Regions from separate parts of the Caldifermentibacillus hisashii genome, predicted to be linked through region 2. Evidence: riboswitches for the same ligand, from Rfam matches in the RefSeq annotation. Region 2 holds a riboswitch; the other holds the start of a gene.
What was found. Region 2 has a riboswitch for glycine ahead of NSQ14_RS01375 (amino acid permease). Riboswitches for the same ligand answer to the same signal wherever they lie in the genome.
Positions count from the first base shown of each region.

Region 1: it holds a riboswitch for glycine, as region 2 does, so the genes downstream of both, NSQ14_RS14280 (ACT domain-containing protein) here and NSQ14_RS01375 (amino acid permease) in region 2, are expected to answer to the same signal.

Region 1 covers NZ_CP155467.1:2,930,229-2,938,105, reverse strand. Annotated here, with positions in the region: gene NSQ14_RS14310 (carbon starvation CstA family protein) at 1-62, shown strand, start outside; gene NSQ14_RS14305 (YbdD/YjiX family protein) at 67-267, shown strand; tRNA gene NSQ14_RS14300 (tRNA-Ala) at 425-497, opposite strand; gene NSQ14_RS14295 (NAD-binding protein) at 957-1,622, opposite strand; gene NSQ14_RS14290 (potassium channel family protein) at 1,635-2,285, opposite strand; gene NSQ14_RS14285 (cation-transporting P-type ATPase) at 2,307-5,123, opposite strand; glycine riboswitch at 5,695-5,771, shown strand; gene NSQ14_RS14280 (ACT domain-containing protein) at 5,846-6,118, shown strand; gene NSQ14_RS14275 (PFL family protein) at 6,146-7,507, shown strand; gene NSQ14_RS14270 (hypothetical protein) at 7,535-7,877, opposite strand, start outside.
Region 2 covers NZ_CP155467.1:261,000-268,876, reverse strand. Annotated here, with positions in the region: gene NSQ14_RS01390 (acyl-CoA dehydrogenase family protein) at 1-785, opposite strand, end outside; gene fabG (3-oxoacyl-ACP reductase FabG) at 843-1,586, opposite strand; gene NSQ14_RS01380 (ADP-ribosylglycohydrolase family protein) at 2,011-3,306, opposite strand; glycine riboswitch at 3,745-3,823, shown strand; gene NSQ14_RS01375 (amino acid permease) at 3,976-5,358, shown strand; gene NSQ14_RS01370 (hypothetical protein) at 5,481-5,930, opposite strand; partial or broken gene NSQ14_RS01365 (glycine betaine ABC transporter substrate-binding protein) at 6,038-6,268, opposite strand; gene NSQ14_RS01360 (transposase family protein) at 6,249-6,563, opposite strand; gene NSQ14_RS01355 (hypothetical protein) at 7,263-7,682, opposite strand.

The DNA of each region.
Region 1 (7,877 bases), 1.3 Mb from region 2:
AAAAACTGGAACTTCATGAAAGTCCGTATATACCTAGAGAAAATATTAATGCGGGGGCATAACAAAATGGAATGGATTAAGAAAGTATTAAGATACCGGAAACAATTTTTTAGTTTGTTAGTCGGTGTTCCTTGTTACGAAACGTATGTCGAGCATATGGAAAAACATCATCCGGGTGAACCAATAAAGTCTCGGAAGGAATTTTTCTGCGAAGCCCAAGATGAGCGTTACAATGCAAAAGGTGGAAAAGTTTCGAGATGTTGTTAATTCTATAAAATAGCGAAAAATGCAAACAGCTCCATTCGAATGGTGGATGGGGCTGTTTGAATTATTAATAGAAGAATCAATACAAATCCGAAGTCTTTCGAAAAAACCAATCTTCAAAAATTAAAAGAAACCCTATTATATCTAGGGTTTTTGGTAGTGGAGCATAGCGGGTTCGAACCGCTGACCTCTTCGCTGCCAGCGAAGCGCTCTCCCAGCTGAGCTAATGCCCCATATTCTTTTTTTATAACGCTGACAAAAATTATTATATAACCAATAAAAATATTTTGCAAGGATATTTTTATCATCCAAGGATATTTTTATCATCAACTTCTAAAAATAAATAGTCATCAAACTGAAAGAGGGCGGGATTAAATTTTTGTAAGGATATTAAAAGAACTAGTTATAAATAAATAATCGGGGTTTGAAGGAATCGGCTAGCACTGGTCTTATGGAAAAAAGGAATCACAGTGCACAAAAAGCCCAGTTCTCATGAACAAAACATAACAAAAGTATTCATAAGAACGTTCAGGCTTTTAACGGATAGTTGGTAGTTTTAGTTTAGTTATCCACATTACCGAAGATAGGAGGCACAAATACATTTTTATGTGCTTTTTAAAGGGTAATAAGTTTAGCTCATCGGTTAACCTCATTTATTTATGACAGGAGTGCAAATACGTTTTCATAGGTATTTAACTCACCGCAAAAATCCGATTAATTTCTTTTTCTGCGTCCGCATCTGTCAAAAGCAAAATTGAATCATGCGGTTCAATGAACGTTTCTCCGCGGGGAATGATGACCTCCTCATCCCGTAAAACCGCAATCAAAACGCATTTCGGGGGTATCCCCAAATCTTTAATTGGTTTTGCAACTGCACTAGACCCTTCATGTACAGCGACTTTCGCAATTGAGTAGTTGCCGCGGTTTAACTTCATTAAAGTAGACAAATTTTCCATATCCATTTCATCGACGACCATATGGGCCATAATATTCGATTGATTAATCGCAACGTCGACGCCCATCGAATGCGTATAAAGCCACTCATTACGCGGATGGTTGACACGGGCGACAACACGGCGCACCCCAAATTCAAACTTTGCAATGGTGGAAGCGACAAGATTTACTTCATCACGACCGGTAACAGCCACCAAAACATCAGCTGACTTAATTCCAGCTTCCTCTAGCGTATTTGGGTCTGTTCCGCTTCCCCCAATAACTACCTCACTGGAAAAATCCTCAATTAACTTGTCGATCAAATGTTCACGTATTTCAATTATTTTTATTTGAATACCATTTTCTTCCAGGAGTTTTCCGACATAAGAACCAACTTGCCCGCCACCGATGATAATCACATTCATATTACTCACCCCTTATCTTAATCCGAGCATCGTTTTTAATTTATTTTTAGCAGTCATAACAACAGCGATATACAGAACATCATGCGCCTGTAAAATGGTTCCCGACACAGGGATGATAGATTGATTCCCCCTACTGATCGTCACAATCATAATTTCGCCCATACTCATCAGTTCTTTTACGGTATGACCGATGAGAAGTGGGGGAGTTTCTACCCGAATTATCTCCACCTGACCATTATCAGGGGACCATACAGTATCCAGTTGATTATAGCTTAATAATTCCGTAACTCTTTGAATTCCCCAGGAAACTGGAGAAATTGTTTGAATACCGAAACTTTGATAAATATCCGCTTTCCTTGGATCGTATAGTAAAGCAATCACTTGAGGAACCCGATATTGATTTTTTACAATCCGGGCCAATAGCGCATTTGTTTCATCATCATTCGTACAAGCAACAAGCGCATCCACTTGATCAATTCGTAAAGCTTCTAAAATCTTTCTATCAATTCCAAAACCGACAACTTTTACACCGGAAAAATCAGGAGGTAATTTTTTAAAAGCCTCTTTATCCTTATCAATGATCGTTACATCATGTCCCCTTAATTGAAGATTCATCGCCAAACTTGCTCCCATATGACCACAACCAACAATGATATCCCGCATTTTCCTTCACTCCATTTCTGTTCATTTATGAGTTTGCACTATTCTCCTCGAAATTGCTTTACGAATTTCTTCAATGGCTAAAATAATAGGCGGAATGCAGATTAAGAAAGTCCAGCTTTGTACCCCGATTGGCGCTGTACCAAAGACTTTTTGTAATAAAGGCACATGCATAATGACCAGTAACAAAATGACCTCAAGAATAATCCCTGCATTAATCGTTACATTTTTTAGAAAACCGATTTTAAATACGGATTCATTTTCTGTACGACAGTTCATAACCGCACCAATTTGGCAAAAAACAATTGCAGCCAGTGTCATTGTTGTAGCAGCAATATAAGTTGCGCTTCCTTCCTCAGCCAAATTTCCTAACGAAAAACCATTGATGGAATTGACAAAGAAATAGGCAGATAGAGAAACAATGGATTCTAAAATACCGTACCAAAAGAATGCTTTAATCAAAATGGTTCGATTTAATAAAGGTTCTTTCAAGTTTCTTGGTGGCTTGTTCATAATGCCGGCTTCCGGTTTTTCAGAGCCAAGACCAAGCGCCGGGATTAAATCGGTACCAAGATCAATAAATAAAATTTGCATGATGGTGAGCGGCAGTGGAATCGATCCTTTTGATAACAAAAACGCCATTGATGGTGCAGCTTCCGGGACATTACTGTTCAAAATATAAAGTAAAAATTTACGTATATTGTTGTAGGCAGCTCGTCCTTGTTCAACCGCATGGACAATGGAAGCAAAATTATCATCAGTCAAAATCATGTCGGCGGCTTCTTTGGCAACATCCGTTCCTGTGATTCCCATTGCTACACCAATATCGGCTTTTTTCAATGCCGGCGCATCATTAACACCATCACCGGTAACCGCAACGACTTCACCAAGTTGTTGGAGATTATCGACGACTCGATATTTTTGTTCCGGCGCAACCCGTGCAAAAATGACTTCATCCTTTAAGGCATTTTTCAGTTGGTCATCAGACATTCCTTCTAGTTCGAGTCCGGAAATAACGCGAGGGTGATCGCCTGTCACAATGCCGATCCGCTTTGCAATACTTTCGGCAGTGAGTCCATAGTCACCGGTTATCATAACAATGCGAATACCTGCTTGATGACATTTTTGCACAGCTTCTTTGACTTCCGGACGCGGAGGATCAGCCATGACAACTAATCCGATAAACGTCATTTTTTGTTCGATGATTTCGGGTGTATAAGCACTTAAAGATGTCGGGATATCTTGGTCGTCTAGACCTAAATATCGGACGGCAACAGCCAAAACCCGTAAACCTTGACGTGCATAGCTATCGTTTGCTGTCATAGCCTTTTTTTTCATATCATCGGTTATTGGCTGGATTTGACCGTTAATCAGAACATTTTCACAAAGCTCAATTAACTCTTTCGGTGCCCCTTTTGTGTAGGCAACCCGATTTTTTCCGTGAATCGGTTTATTTAATTGATGAATGGTCGTCATTCGTTTTCTTCTCGAGTCGAAGTGGAGTTCACGGATGCGCGGTTGTTCGTTTTGTATGTTTTCAAGTTTTAAACCCGCTTTTTCAGCAACGACGCCTAAACAGGCTTCGGTCGGGTCACCGAGTACAGTGTAGCGTGGATTTTTTTCATCGGGTGGCAAAATTCGCGCATTGCTGCAGAGGCTGGCAGCAGTCAAGAGAAGATTAACATCAGGATTCGTCTTGGATGTAATCTTATGGTCTCCGTCGATAATTTCCCCTTTTGGTGCATAGCCGGTTCCGGTGACTTCCAGCTCTTTATCCGGGAGCCAGAGATGGTTTACAGTCATCTCGTTTTGCGTTAATGTACCGGTTTTATCCGTACAAATGACTGTAGTACAGCCTAGTGTTTCGACAGAGGAGAGGTTTTTTACAAGTGCATTTTTCTTTACCATTCTTTGTACACCACGAGCTAAGGCAAGGGTGACTGTTGGCAAAAGTCCTTCCGGGATAAAAGCAACAATCATTCCTAATGCAAAGATGAACGACTCTGCTACAGGGTCTTTGACGAAGAAAACAGCAAGAACAAAGAAAATAAAACCGAATGTCAGTGCAATGATGGAGATTTGTTTAGTTAGTCGATTTAATTCTTTTTGCAGCGGGCTCTGTTCATCTGTGACGTTTTGGGTTAGCCCGGCAATTTTGCCAAGTTCAGTGTCCATCCCTGTTTTGAAAACGACCGCTTTTCCCGAACCGCTGGAGACAGTACTTCCCGTGAAAATAAGATTAGCTATTTCAAGATTCGTCAAATCATTTCGGTGAATAGCATCGGAAAATTTTCGCACCGGATTTGATTCTCCTGTTAGCGCAGATTGGTTCACTTGCAGATCACTTGCTTCAATAAGACGGGCATCAGCAGAAATTTTTTCGCCTTCTGTAATGAGCATCACATCACCGGGAACGAGCTCATCGGTCAAGATTTGTACTTCTTTCCCGTCACGGATCACTCTGGCATAGGAAGCGAGCATACTTTTTAATGCTTCTGTTGCTTTACTTGCCTTGTATTCTTGAATGAAGCTAAAAATTCCGTTAATAATATTGACGCACCAAACAGCGACTCCGAGTTCGGGCATTTTGGCAACGAAGGCAATACCGCCACTAATCCAGAGAAGAATTGCCATCATGCTGATAAAGTTTGATAAAAATTGTAAATATAGCGGTCTCCCTTGTTTTTCTTTAATTGTATTTTTACCGAATTGTTGTAAGCGTTCTTTGGCTTCTTCGGATGATAAACCGTCTTTATTTGTTTTTAATTGGTCGTAAACTTGTTTTGCGGCAACTCGATAAATGATTTGATCCATAGTTTTAAAATCATCTTCTGTAGCCATTTGACCTTCCCCCAATAATAAATTGAATATTGTAATCTTTTATACCTTGAGTGTACAATTTCACACGAATGACGTCTATAGTGTTTACAAAAATTTACAAAAAGTTCTTATTTTGAAGAGGAAGAAAGAAAAGGTTCGGAATTCGCCAGTCCAGGTAATTTTTAAATTTATAGGAAATTGAAGTATTTAATAGTAGGCGGCCGTTCAACAGTCCCCCTAGATTCGCCAGTCCATCCCCGTAATTCAACAGCAAAATCAAGAAATTCAACAGTAAAAGTGGAAAATTTCAACAAAAGAAATCGAGAATTCATCAGTAGTACCTGCTAATTCAACAGTAAAAAAGAGTAAATCACCAACAGGGTACGTGTATTCACCAGTTCCCCCGCATATTCAACAGTAAAATCGAAAAATTCGCCAGTCCTGCTAGAATACCGGAAATTCCGCAAAAAATCCCAACTGAATTGACAAAATTTCGCGTCGGTTTTCTATTGACCATCCCCCGTTTCATTGATAATATGACTATATTCATTAGAAAATTTAAGCGATGAATTTTGTGGGTAACACTACAAAAGGAGCAGCTTCTGGAGAGACCGGGTATCCCGGTGCCGACGGATTCACAATCTCAGGCAAAAGGACAGAAGAGTAACAATCTGTTTCTATGTTATTCTGTCTTGAGATTGGAAATATCCAATCTTATTTTTTATAAACATGAGGTGACAAAAATGGAGAAAAAACGCGCAGTAGTCAGTGTTATTGGAAAAGATCAGATCGGAATTATTGCCAATGTTACGACGATCCTTTCCAATCATAAAATTAACATACTGGATATTAGCCAAACCATCCTTCAAGGGTTTTTTACAATGATGATGATTGTCGATATGACGGGAGCTAATTTGGAGGACTTGCAAAAAGAGATGGATGAACTTGCAGAAAAACTAAATCTAAAAATCAATATCCAACTGGAAGATATTTTCCAAGCTATGCATCGAATTTAATTGATTGTTGTAAAGGAGTCCACAAAAATGAGTATTACATATAATGAAATGATGGAAACAATTCGCATGGTTCAATTGGAAAATCTTGATATTCGAACAGTCACAATGGGCATCAGTCTGAAAAATTGCGCTGATTCCGATTTTTCTAAAATGAATCAACGAATCTATAATAAAATCACTACCCATGCACAGCATTTGAAAAAAACTGCTGAGGAAGTAGAGAAAGAGTATGGTATCCCAATCATTAACAAGCGAATCTCGATTACACCGATTGCGGAAATTTTAGGTGATGCGACAAAGGAACAAGCAATTGAAATAGCCAAAACACTTGATAATGCAGCGAAAGAATTGGGTATCGATTTTATCGGTGGTTTTTCCGCACTTGTCCATAAAGGAATGACTAAAGCAGATCAAACATTAATTGAAGCGATTCCGGAAAGTTTAAGTGTCACCGAACGAGTTTGCGCCTCCGTTTCAATCGGTACAACCAAATCCGGTATCAATATGGATGCTGTTCGGAAAATGGGGGAGGTTATCAAAGAAGCAGCGGAAAGGACAAAGGGTCAAAATGGACTTGCTTGTGCAAAATTGGTTGTTTTTTGTAATCCGGTTGAAGACAATCCATTTATGGCAGGCGCATTTCATGGGACCGGAGAAGGGGAAGTCGTTTTAAATGTTGGGGTTAGTGGACCGGGAGTTGTGTTGAATGCATTAAAGCGGCACCCGGAAGCTGATTTAGGTGAAGTATCTGAAGTCATAAAAAAGACTGCTTTTAAAATTACTCGAGCCGGTGAGTTTATTGGTCGTGTGGTTGCTAAGCGTCTCGGTGTTCCGTTTGGGATTATGGATCTATCACTGGCACCAACCAATGCGATGAATGACAGTGTGGCCGAAATTTTAGAGGAAATGGGGCTCGAACGGGTTGGGACACATGGAACAATTGCCGCTTTAGCTCTAATGAACGATGCCGTGAAAAAAGGTGGAACAATGGCGAGCTCTTATGTCGGCGGCTTGAGTGGGGCGTTTATCCCGGTTAGTGAAGATAACGGAATGATTCGCGGAGTCGTGGACAATGCGCTCAGTCTATCAAAATTGGAAGCGATGACTTGTGTTTGTTCGGTGGGGCTTGATATGATTGCTGTTCCCGGGAATGTTCCGGTTACAACAATATCCGCAATTATTGCCGACGAAGCAGCCATTGGAATGATTAATAAGAAAACAACTGCAGTCCGAATTATTCCGGTTCCTGGTAAAAGAGAGGGGGACATGATTGAGTTCGGCGGTTTACTTGGTCGCGCCCCGGTCATGGCGGTAAACGGGTATGGTTCGGAAAAGTTTATTCGGCGTGGTGGAAGAATTCCCGCACCGATTCAAGCGTTGACGAACTAAGTCTATAAAAAATGACGTATGGACAAATCATACGTCATTTTTTATTAGGTTTTTTCCTTTTCTTAACGATTCAACAATGAAAAATTGATACAGGTAATTAAAAATCGCTATAACAAAACATAGGTAAAAAAGTTGTTTACGGGACATTCTTACCATTTTGTAGATTCGTAATTTTTCTGCGATGGTTGTTAACGGATAAGCAAATAAGAAGTCTGCAAAAATATTGGTTAATAAATATACCCAGAATTTTTTATATGTAAGCTTGAAAATCCACAAGTTCACAATAATAAAAGGACCAAATACAAAGGATATATCTGTCGCTAACTTTGGAAAAATGGGAGTTCTCACTTTCCACCATTTTAACGCCCTA
Region 2 (7,877 bases):
TTCAACACATTTAAAGCGATTACATGACCACGCCCAATTTCACCAAGTACATTTTCAACCGGGACAAGACAATTGTCGAATATTACCGAGCAAGTTGAGGAGCCTTTTATCCCCATTTTGTTTTCCTCAGGACCAATGATTAAACCGGGAAAATCCTTTTCAACAATAAATGCTGTAAATTTTTCATCATTCACCTTTGCGTAGACAATAAACGTATCGGAAAAAGCAGCGTTCGTAATAAATTGCTTACTGCCGTTTAAAATATAATGCGTCCCTGCCTCATTTCGTACGGCTGTTGTTTTTGCACTTAAAGCGTCGGACCCGGCGGAAGGTTCCGTTAAACAATACGCACCAATATATTCACCGGACGCCAACTTTGGTAAATATTTTGCCTTTTGTTCTTCCGTACCAAAATAGGTAATCGGTAAAGTCGCGATGCACGTATGGTTGGAATGTGCTACCCCATAAGCACCGGTCCGTCCGACATATTCTCCGACAATTCCTTTTGATATTTTATCAAGACCAAGTCCGCCATATTTTTCCGGTACACTGTGAGCCAGCAACCCCAATTCCCCGGCTTGGCGCATTAACTTTACGACACAATCAAAATCTTGACTCTCAATATCTGCATTTTTGGGAATCACTTTTTCTTCAACAAACTGTTTTGCCGTGGCTGCAATCATCTTCTGTTCGTCTGTTAAGTCTTCTGGTGTAAAGATAGATTCGCCCTCTATTTGTGCCACTAAAAATTCCGCACCTTTTATAGATAACCCCTTTTGAACCAACCTAATCAGCCCCTATATCGCGTTTTCATCCATTTGGTATGAGTGAACATTCACTCATTACGGCATTAAAAACCCACCGCTGACACTAATACATTCTCCGTTAACAAAACTGGAATCATCCGATGCTAAAAACGAAACGACCGATGCCACTACAGATGGATTTCCCATTCTTCCGGCAGGCGTCAACATAATACCCATCATCTTAATATTTTCCGGAATATTTCTTGTCATATCGGTATCAATTTGACCCGGCGCAATTGCATTTACTGTAATATTTTTTGCCCCATTTTCTTTCGCTAGCGTTCTTGTCAAACCGATGACACCGGCTTTTGCTGCACTGTAATTTGCCTGTCCCATATTCCCCCAGCTTGAGGTTGATGAAATATTTACGATCTTTCCATATTCTTGTTTCCTCATTTTTGGAATGACGGCTTGGCATGTATAGAACATACTATTTAAGTTGACATTGATGACCGCATGCCATTGCTCCGGTGTCATTTTATGAAAAAACGCATCCCTGACAATGCCGGCATTATTTACTAGAATATCAACTTTGCCGAGTTTTTCATAAATTTGATCAAAAACTTGATTAACTTCTTCCTGATTGGACACATCGCATTTTAGCGATATGGCACGTTCACCCGTTTTATCTATTTTTAAAATAGATTCTTTCAACTTATCCAAGTTTACATCAAGACACACGACAGTAGCACCATCTGCAAAAAGCCGCTCAACAATGCTTGCGCCAATTCCTTGTGCTGCTCCTGTAACAACAGCTACTTTATTTATTAATTTTTCCAAGAACAAGTACCCCCTTATCCCCTTCGTTGTAATTAAAAATATTTCAAACCAATCATATGGTTATCACCCAAAAAGGTTTTAAGGAAAGATTTGCGCCAAATATAGTACTAACAATTTTTATCAAGACACAATATATTGTCATTTGAGCGTAAATGTTTTTGAAAAATGAGCTTTTTGGGTGCTAAACATCATATCATATTATCCTAGTTTTCGAAATTGATAAATATTAACCTTAGCATACTTTTAAGATGACAACATTAAATTATGCAATTTGTGTTGGAGATATGATTATTAAGGTTTATTTTGTCTTCGAGAGAGAAATTCCGGGGGCTGTTCGTACCCTTTTTCAGATGGTTTTGCCCATGAGAACAGTTCTCGGAAACAGATTGTACCAAATTAGCTACGATTATAAAAATAACGAAAATCATTTATCCTTGGAAGATTGATTAGGAATATTTGCCGGGTTCGAATCAATGTCAGAGTCGTCAATTGTTTTGAGACGTTTCAACCATTTTAATATAATACCTTCTTTAAAAAAATTAAGTAGTAATCCTTCACCAAATCGCTCAAACCGAATGATACACATAATCATTGCTAAGATACATTGCGCATCTAGTAATTCTACCTTTGCATCTCGCAAACCCGCTGTATTCGGTTGAACCCCGTAATCCTCTAAAATTAAATGATATTTCATCAGTTTATATTCCGGATGACTTTGTGAAAATTGATAGAATTCATCAACAAACATTTTTACCAGCTCATCATATTTTACAAACGGCATTTGTTTCGGGTGTTCAGAACTCCCATCATTTTCATCATCAAAAACCCAATCACCAAAATACGCACGATCAGATAGTTTCCCGATATATTTCGTGAGCATTTTAAACTTGCTATGTGGGTGCCCAGCTTCGGTAAATTCACACCATTCATCATAAATCGCACGCAATTCATCATCTAAATAAGTTAACGCTTTCTTTCTAAGAATTTCCGGGACTCCGTAATAAGCTTCTGCTATAGCACCGGTAATAGCCGCCAGCGTGTCACTATCACCGCCGACTGAAATCGCAGTACGAATGGCATCTTCAAAGGAACCGGATTCTAAAAAAGCTGCGATAGCTTGAGGGACTGTTTCTTGGCATGTCTCATTAAACTGGTAGCTGTCCCTGATTCCACCAATAGTAAAATTTAAAGGATAATAGGAACTGTTAATTTTATTTCGTATTTCACTTTTAGTACATCCATTCCATGCCATAAAGATTGCCACTGCTGTAGCCTCAGCACCTTTCAATCCTTCCTCATGGTTATGAGTTACACCTGTGACAATTTCAGATAACTTGCACGCTTCACTTTCTGTCCTTGCAATGAATCCCACCGGACTTATCCGCATGGCAGCCCCATTTCCAAAACTGTTATAAGGTTCAGGATTCGCACAAAAAACCCATTGATTAAATCTATATCCATAACCACAATCAGGATACTTCCGTCCGATTTCCTGCATATACCGTACCGACATTTCCTCAAGGAGAGAGTAGTAGCCATTTTTTTCATAATCTTTATTAATGGCCCTCTCTGTCTCCATAATCGCCTTAGCAATAGCAAGCGTCATAATACTATCATCGGTTACATGGCAATCTTCTGCAAAAAGTTTGAAATTCTTGTTTCGATGATTATTGAACTCAAAACGAGATCCAACAATATCGCCAATAATCGCACCAATCAAAACAATTCCTCCCTCAAACATTTCATATTAATCTTTATGCAAAAAATATCTCTCTACTTTCATTAATTAATTGTAACCCATCTTGAAACGTTTGTTTATTATTATTCATGATAAAGAATGATTTTTCTAAATCATTTCCAACCTGATAGAACAATAGCCTGAAACGCTAATATGTGAAACGTTCATGTAATTTTATCCATAAGCCTCTAACCTCCGATAACCATTTCGCAACATTTTGTGTCAAGTTTCCATTTTTATTGACAATTAATATATTGCTAGTAAAATTTTAAATTATATTAAGATATTTTTAGGTGTAGAGGTAAACAATTGCTCTGTGTATATTTGAAGTTTGTGCATTGAGTGAAAAGCTAACGTCAAATCAAATTTATACAAATGAATAGTAAGCTAGCGAAGAATGCTTTGGGTCACACTAAAGCAGGAGCAGCTTCTGGAGAGATCGCTAAATTAGCGGCGCCGAAGGGTTCACAATCTCAGGCAAAAGGACAGAAGGGTAACGAGTAATGACTATTTGTTATTCTTTTCTATTTGCCAAGAGGTTGGAGAAATCCAATCTCTTTTTGTTTTTTGTAGCAACCCTCTTAATTGTATTTTTTTAATAGATTTTGGTGTGAGTTATTTCACGAAAGTAATTTTCAGGAGGTATGAAATGTGGCTGAACAAAAACAAGAACTAAAGAGAGACTTGAAAAACAGACATGTCCAACTAATTGCAATTGGAGGGACGATTGGAACAGGGTTATTTTTAGGATCGGGGAAAGCAATTCAATTGGCGGGACCGTCCATCATTTTTGCTTATTTAGTTGTTGGAATTGCGATATTCTTTGTTATGAGAGCTTTGGGTGAACTTCTATTATCAAATGCCGGATATCAATCGTTTACGGATTTCTCCAATGATTATATTGGACCATGGGCAAGTTATGTTACCGGTTGGACCTATTGGTTTTGTTGGATTATGACAGCGATGGCGGATATTATTGCGGTTGGTGTCTATATCCGGTATTGGTTTGATATTCCCCAATGGGTTCCTGCACTAATTTGTTTAATCATTTTACTAGGATTGAATTTATTGACAGTCAAGCTTTTTGGAGAGTTGGAGTTTTGGTTCGCATTAATTAAAGTCATTACAATTTTAGCATTAATTATTATTGGTATTGTTATGCTCGTCGTTGGTTTTGAATCGGATAACGGGGCAATTACCGTGAAAAATCTTTGGGAACATGGCGGCCTATTTCCAAATGGAATCAGCGGATTTCTATTTTCCTTCCAAATGGTCGTATTCGCCTTTGTTGGCGTAGAATTAGTCGGAGTTTCAGCTGCGGAAACGAGCAATCCGAAAAAAAATATTCCGTCGGCTATTAATAAGATCCCGTTACGCATTTTATTCTTCTATGTCGGTGCCCTTTTTATCATCTTGACCATTAACCCTTGGGAACAGTTAAATGCATCGAACAGCCCTTTTGTACAAGTATTCAGTTTGGTAGGAATTCCGGTTGCAGCAGGCGTTATTAATTTTGTTGTATTAACATCAGCAGCTTCTGCATGTAATAGTGGGTTGTTTTCTACCAGCAGGATTTTGTACAACTTAAGTAGACATGAACAAGGACCGGCTACCTTTGCAAAATTAAGTAAAAATCATGTGCCTAGTAATGCTTTATGGATCTCTGCAGTCGTTCTTTCCGTCGGTGCACTTCTGAGTAAGCTCATCCCTCAACAAGCATTTAGCATTGTAACAACGATTAGCGCCATTTGTTTTATTTGGGTTTGGAGCATCATTTTAATTTCACATATTCGCTATATGAAATCACGGCCGGATTTGCACAATAAGTCTATCTTTAAAGCGCCATTAACACCATTCATAAATTACGTTGTCTTAGCTTTTTTTGCTATCATCTTAGTTATCATGTATTTTTCCGAAGTAACTCGAATGGCTTTACTACTGACCCCGGTCTGGTTCATTCTTTTATTCATTTTATATGGAGTTCATCGAAAAAATAATGTACATGCGCTTAATTATGAGCAAAGAGCCAAATAACTTATTTATTCAAGGAAAAAAATCCATCCTTTTGCAAGAATGGTGTGGACTAAATGTACGTCCTGAATCCTTAGCGACTAACATTCCTTCTTATCACTAATTTTGGGCAAGAAATTCTCTTTTTATCTCGTCGTCTTTTTTACTCGGAAAACTTCTTTTTTTGGCGACGAAACCCGTTCTCGTCGGCTTTTTTTGGCTGGAAACTCACTTTTTTGGCGACGAGACCCGTTCTCGTCGGCTTTTTTTGGCTGGAAACTCATTTTTCTGGCGACGAGATCCTCTCTCGTCGGCTTTTTGAGCCGGGAAACACTCATTTTTGGCGACGAAACCCGTTCTCGTCGTCTTTTTTTGGCCGGAAACTCACTTTTTTGGCGACGAGACCCGTTCTCGTCGGCTTTTTTTGGCTGGAAACTCATTTTTCTGGCGACGAGATCCTCTCTCGTCGGCTTTTTGAGCCGGGAAACACTCATTTTTGGCGACGAAACCCGTTCTCGTCGTCTTTTTTTGGCCGGAAACTCATTTTTCTGGCGATGAGATCCTTTCTCGTCATCATTATGGCCGAGAATTACCATTTTTTGGCAACCAAAATAAAAAAACACAGGCAAGTAAACATTCTTCATCTACTTGCCCTTAAAAATTCCCCCATATGAGAATACCCTTTTCTATAGGATTGTAGTATTTACTTTAATAGATTTTCTTTTTCCAAGTAACTCCTTGCTACCTCATACGGATTTTTCCCTTTAACATTCACTTGGTAATTCATTTCTCTCATTTCCTCATCGGTAATTCTTCCGGCTAATTTGTTTAGTGCCTTTACAATTTCCGGATACCGTTCGGCCGTTTCCTCGCGTAATAATGGTGCACCCTGATATGGCGGGAATAACTGCTTATCATCCTTTAACACTTTCAACCGTACGTATTTTACCGCATGACTCACATTTTACTCGTGGCATTCTGGCATGGAGAATGGTCTTATATTGCCAAAAATTTAGATGTCTCCAAGTCCTGTCTTGATCTTGTATATCATGAACTTTACATCCCGTTTTACCGCAATTAGGACAAGAAAATTCCGCTCCTGATTGATATTCAATATAAATGTGTAAGGTATTTTCTTCTTTAGCTAATTCATTATGGAAAACATACCAAGGTTTAGGTATTTCTAACGCATCTTGGAATACATTATACTCTTCTTCAAAGTTTTTCATAAGACTATCACCCCAGGTAATTTAGTAGTATTACCCAGTATAGACAGCTTTGGGAAGCTTTAAACTAAACATTAAATAGCGAGGAAGCATATTATTTTTGTTAAAAGTGTAATACCAAACCTTTGAAAAATTACTATAGTTTTCGCGTACGACAGAGGCAGTGTATGACGGCGATGTCCCCCCTACAAGTCGTTGCAACTTCATGTAAGCTGATGAATTATCTACCTTTGCTCTTGCATCTGTATAGGTTACACTAGTTCCGATTGGAAAATTGAACACAAAACTAGTATCACTGGAATTGTTAGCCAATGCACTGACTGAAATAAATGACATTAACATCGCTACAACAAAAACGACTGAATAATATTTTTCCTAAGACTCATTCAATTTCCTCCCCTTCTAAAATTATGACCGGTCATTAATTTAATTTTAGTACCTATATTTCTCTGGGTCAAGGAATATTTTTAGTTTTGGACATTTACAAATTTATCGCCCTATATAAGAAATTTTTTTTATTCTGACATATAACCAATAGATTCCCTCTTAAATAATTCGGACTTCGTTAACTCGATGAAAACAGACGGAAAGACAGTAGATGATGAACAAGGCAACCTACCTTAAGACCTTGAAAATGGAAGTATAAGACTTACTGTTAAAAGTTGAATTAATAAATGTCATTTAACTCTTGAATGAGATTTGTTATTGATTTCGAAATATGACCATCCCAATTAGCATAGGAATAATCATAAGTAGACCACAGATAAGGGTTGGGAATGGCAATTTTGATGCAAAAATCGCCCCAAACTCCCCTAAAAAACCGCCAATTATAAATGGAATGGCAGTTTTCCCCTTATCAGCCCCCTCTTTTGCATAAAACCAAGCATCCCAAACGGTATAAACATAAAAACCCGGATAAAATAGCATAGCATCATAAATGACTGTAGCCAATGCTTCTTGATGAAAACCGTTAAAATCCAGCTGAATAGAACGATTTATTTTCCCCAACATATTATCAAAATGTTCTACTACTAAAAGAAAGATACCCTTTTTAATTTGACCATTATAAATTTGTCCAAACCCCGGCATAAGGATTGAAAATAAAGCGGATACAGCTCTCATAAATATTCGATCCTTTTCAATTATTTTTGTTCGTATTACTTATTTTTATAATAAACCGGAATTTTTAGTCATACTGATGGCTTATTCTTTTACATGAATGAATGCAAAAAAGACAACTATCGAGGATCGACTTTTTATTGACAACAAATGCTCCGCGCCAAAAACCCTGCCAAGTAGCAGGGTTAAATCAATTCG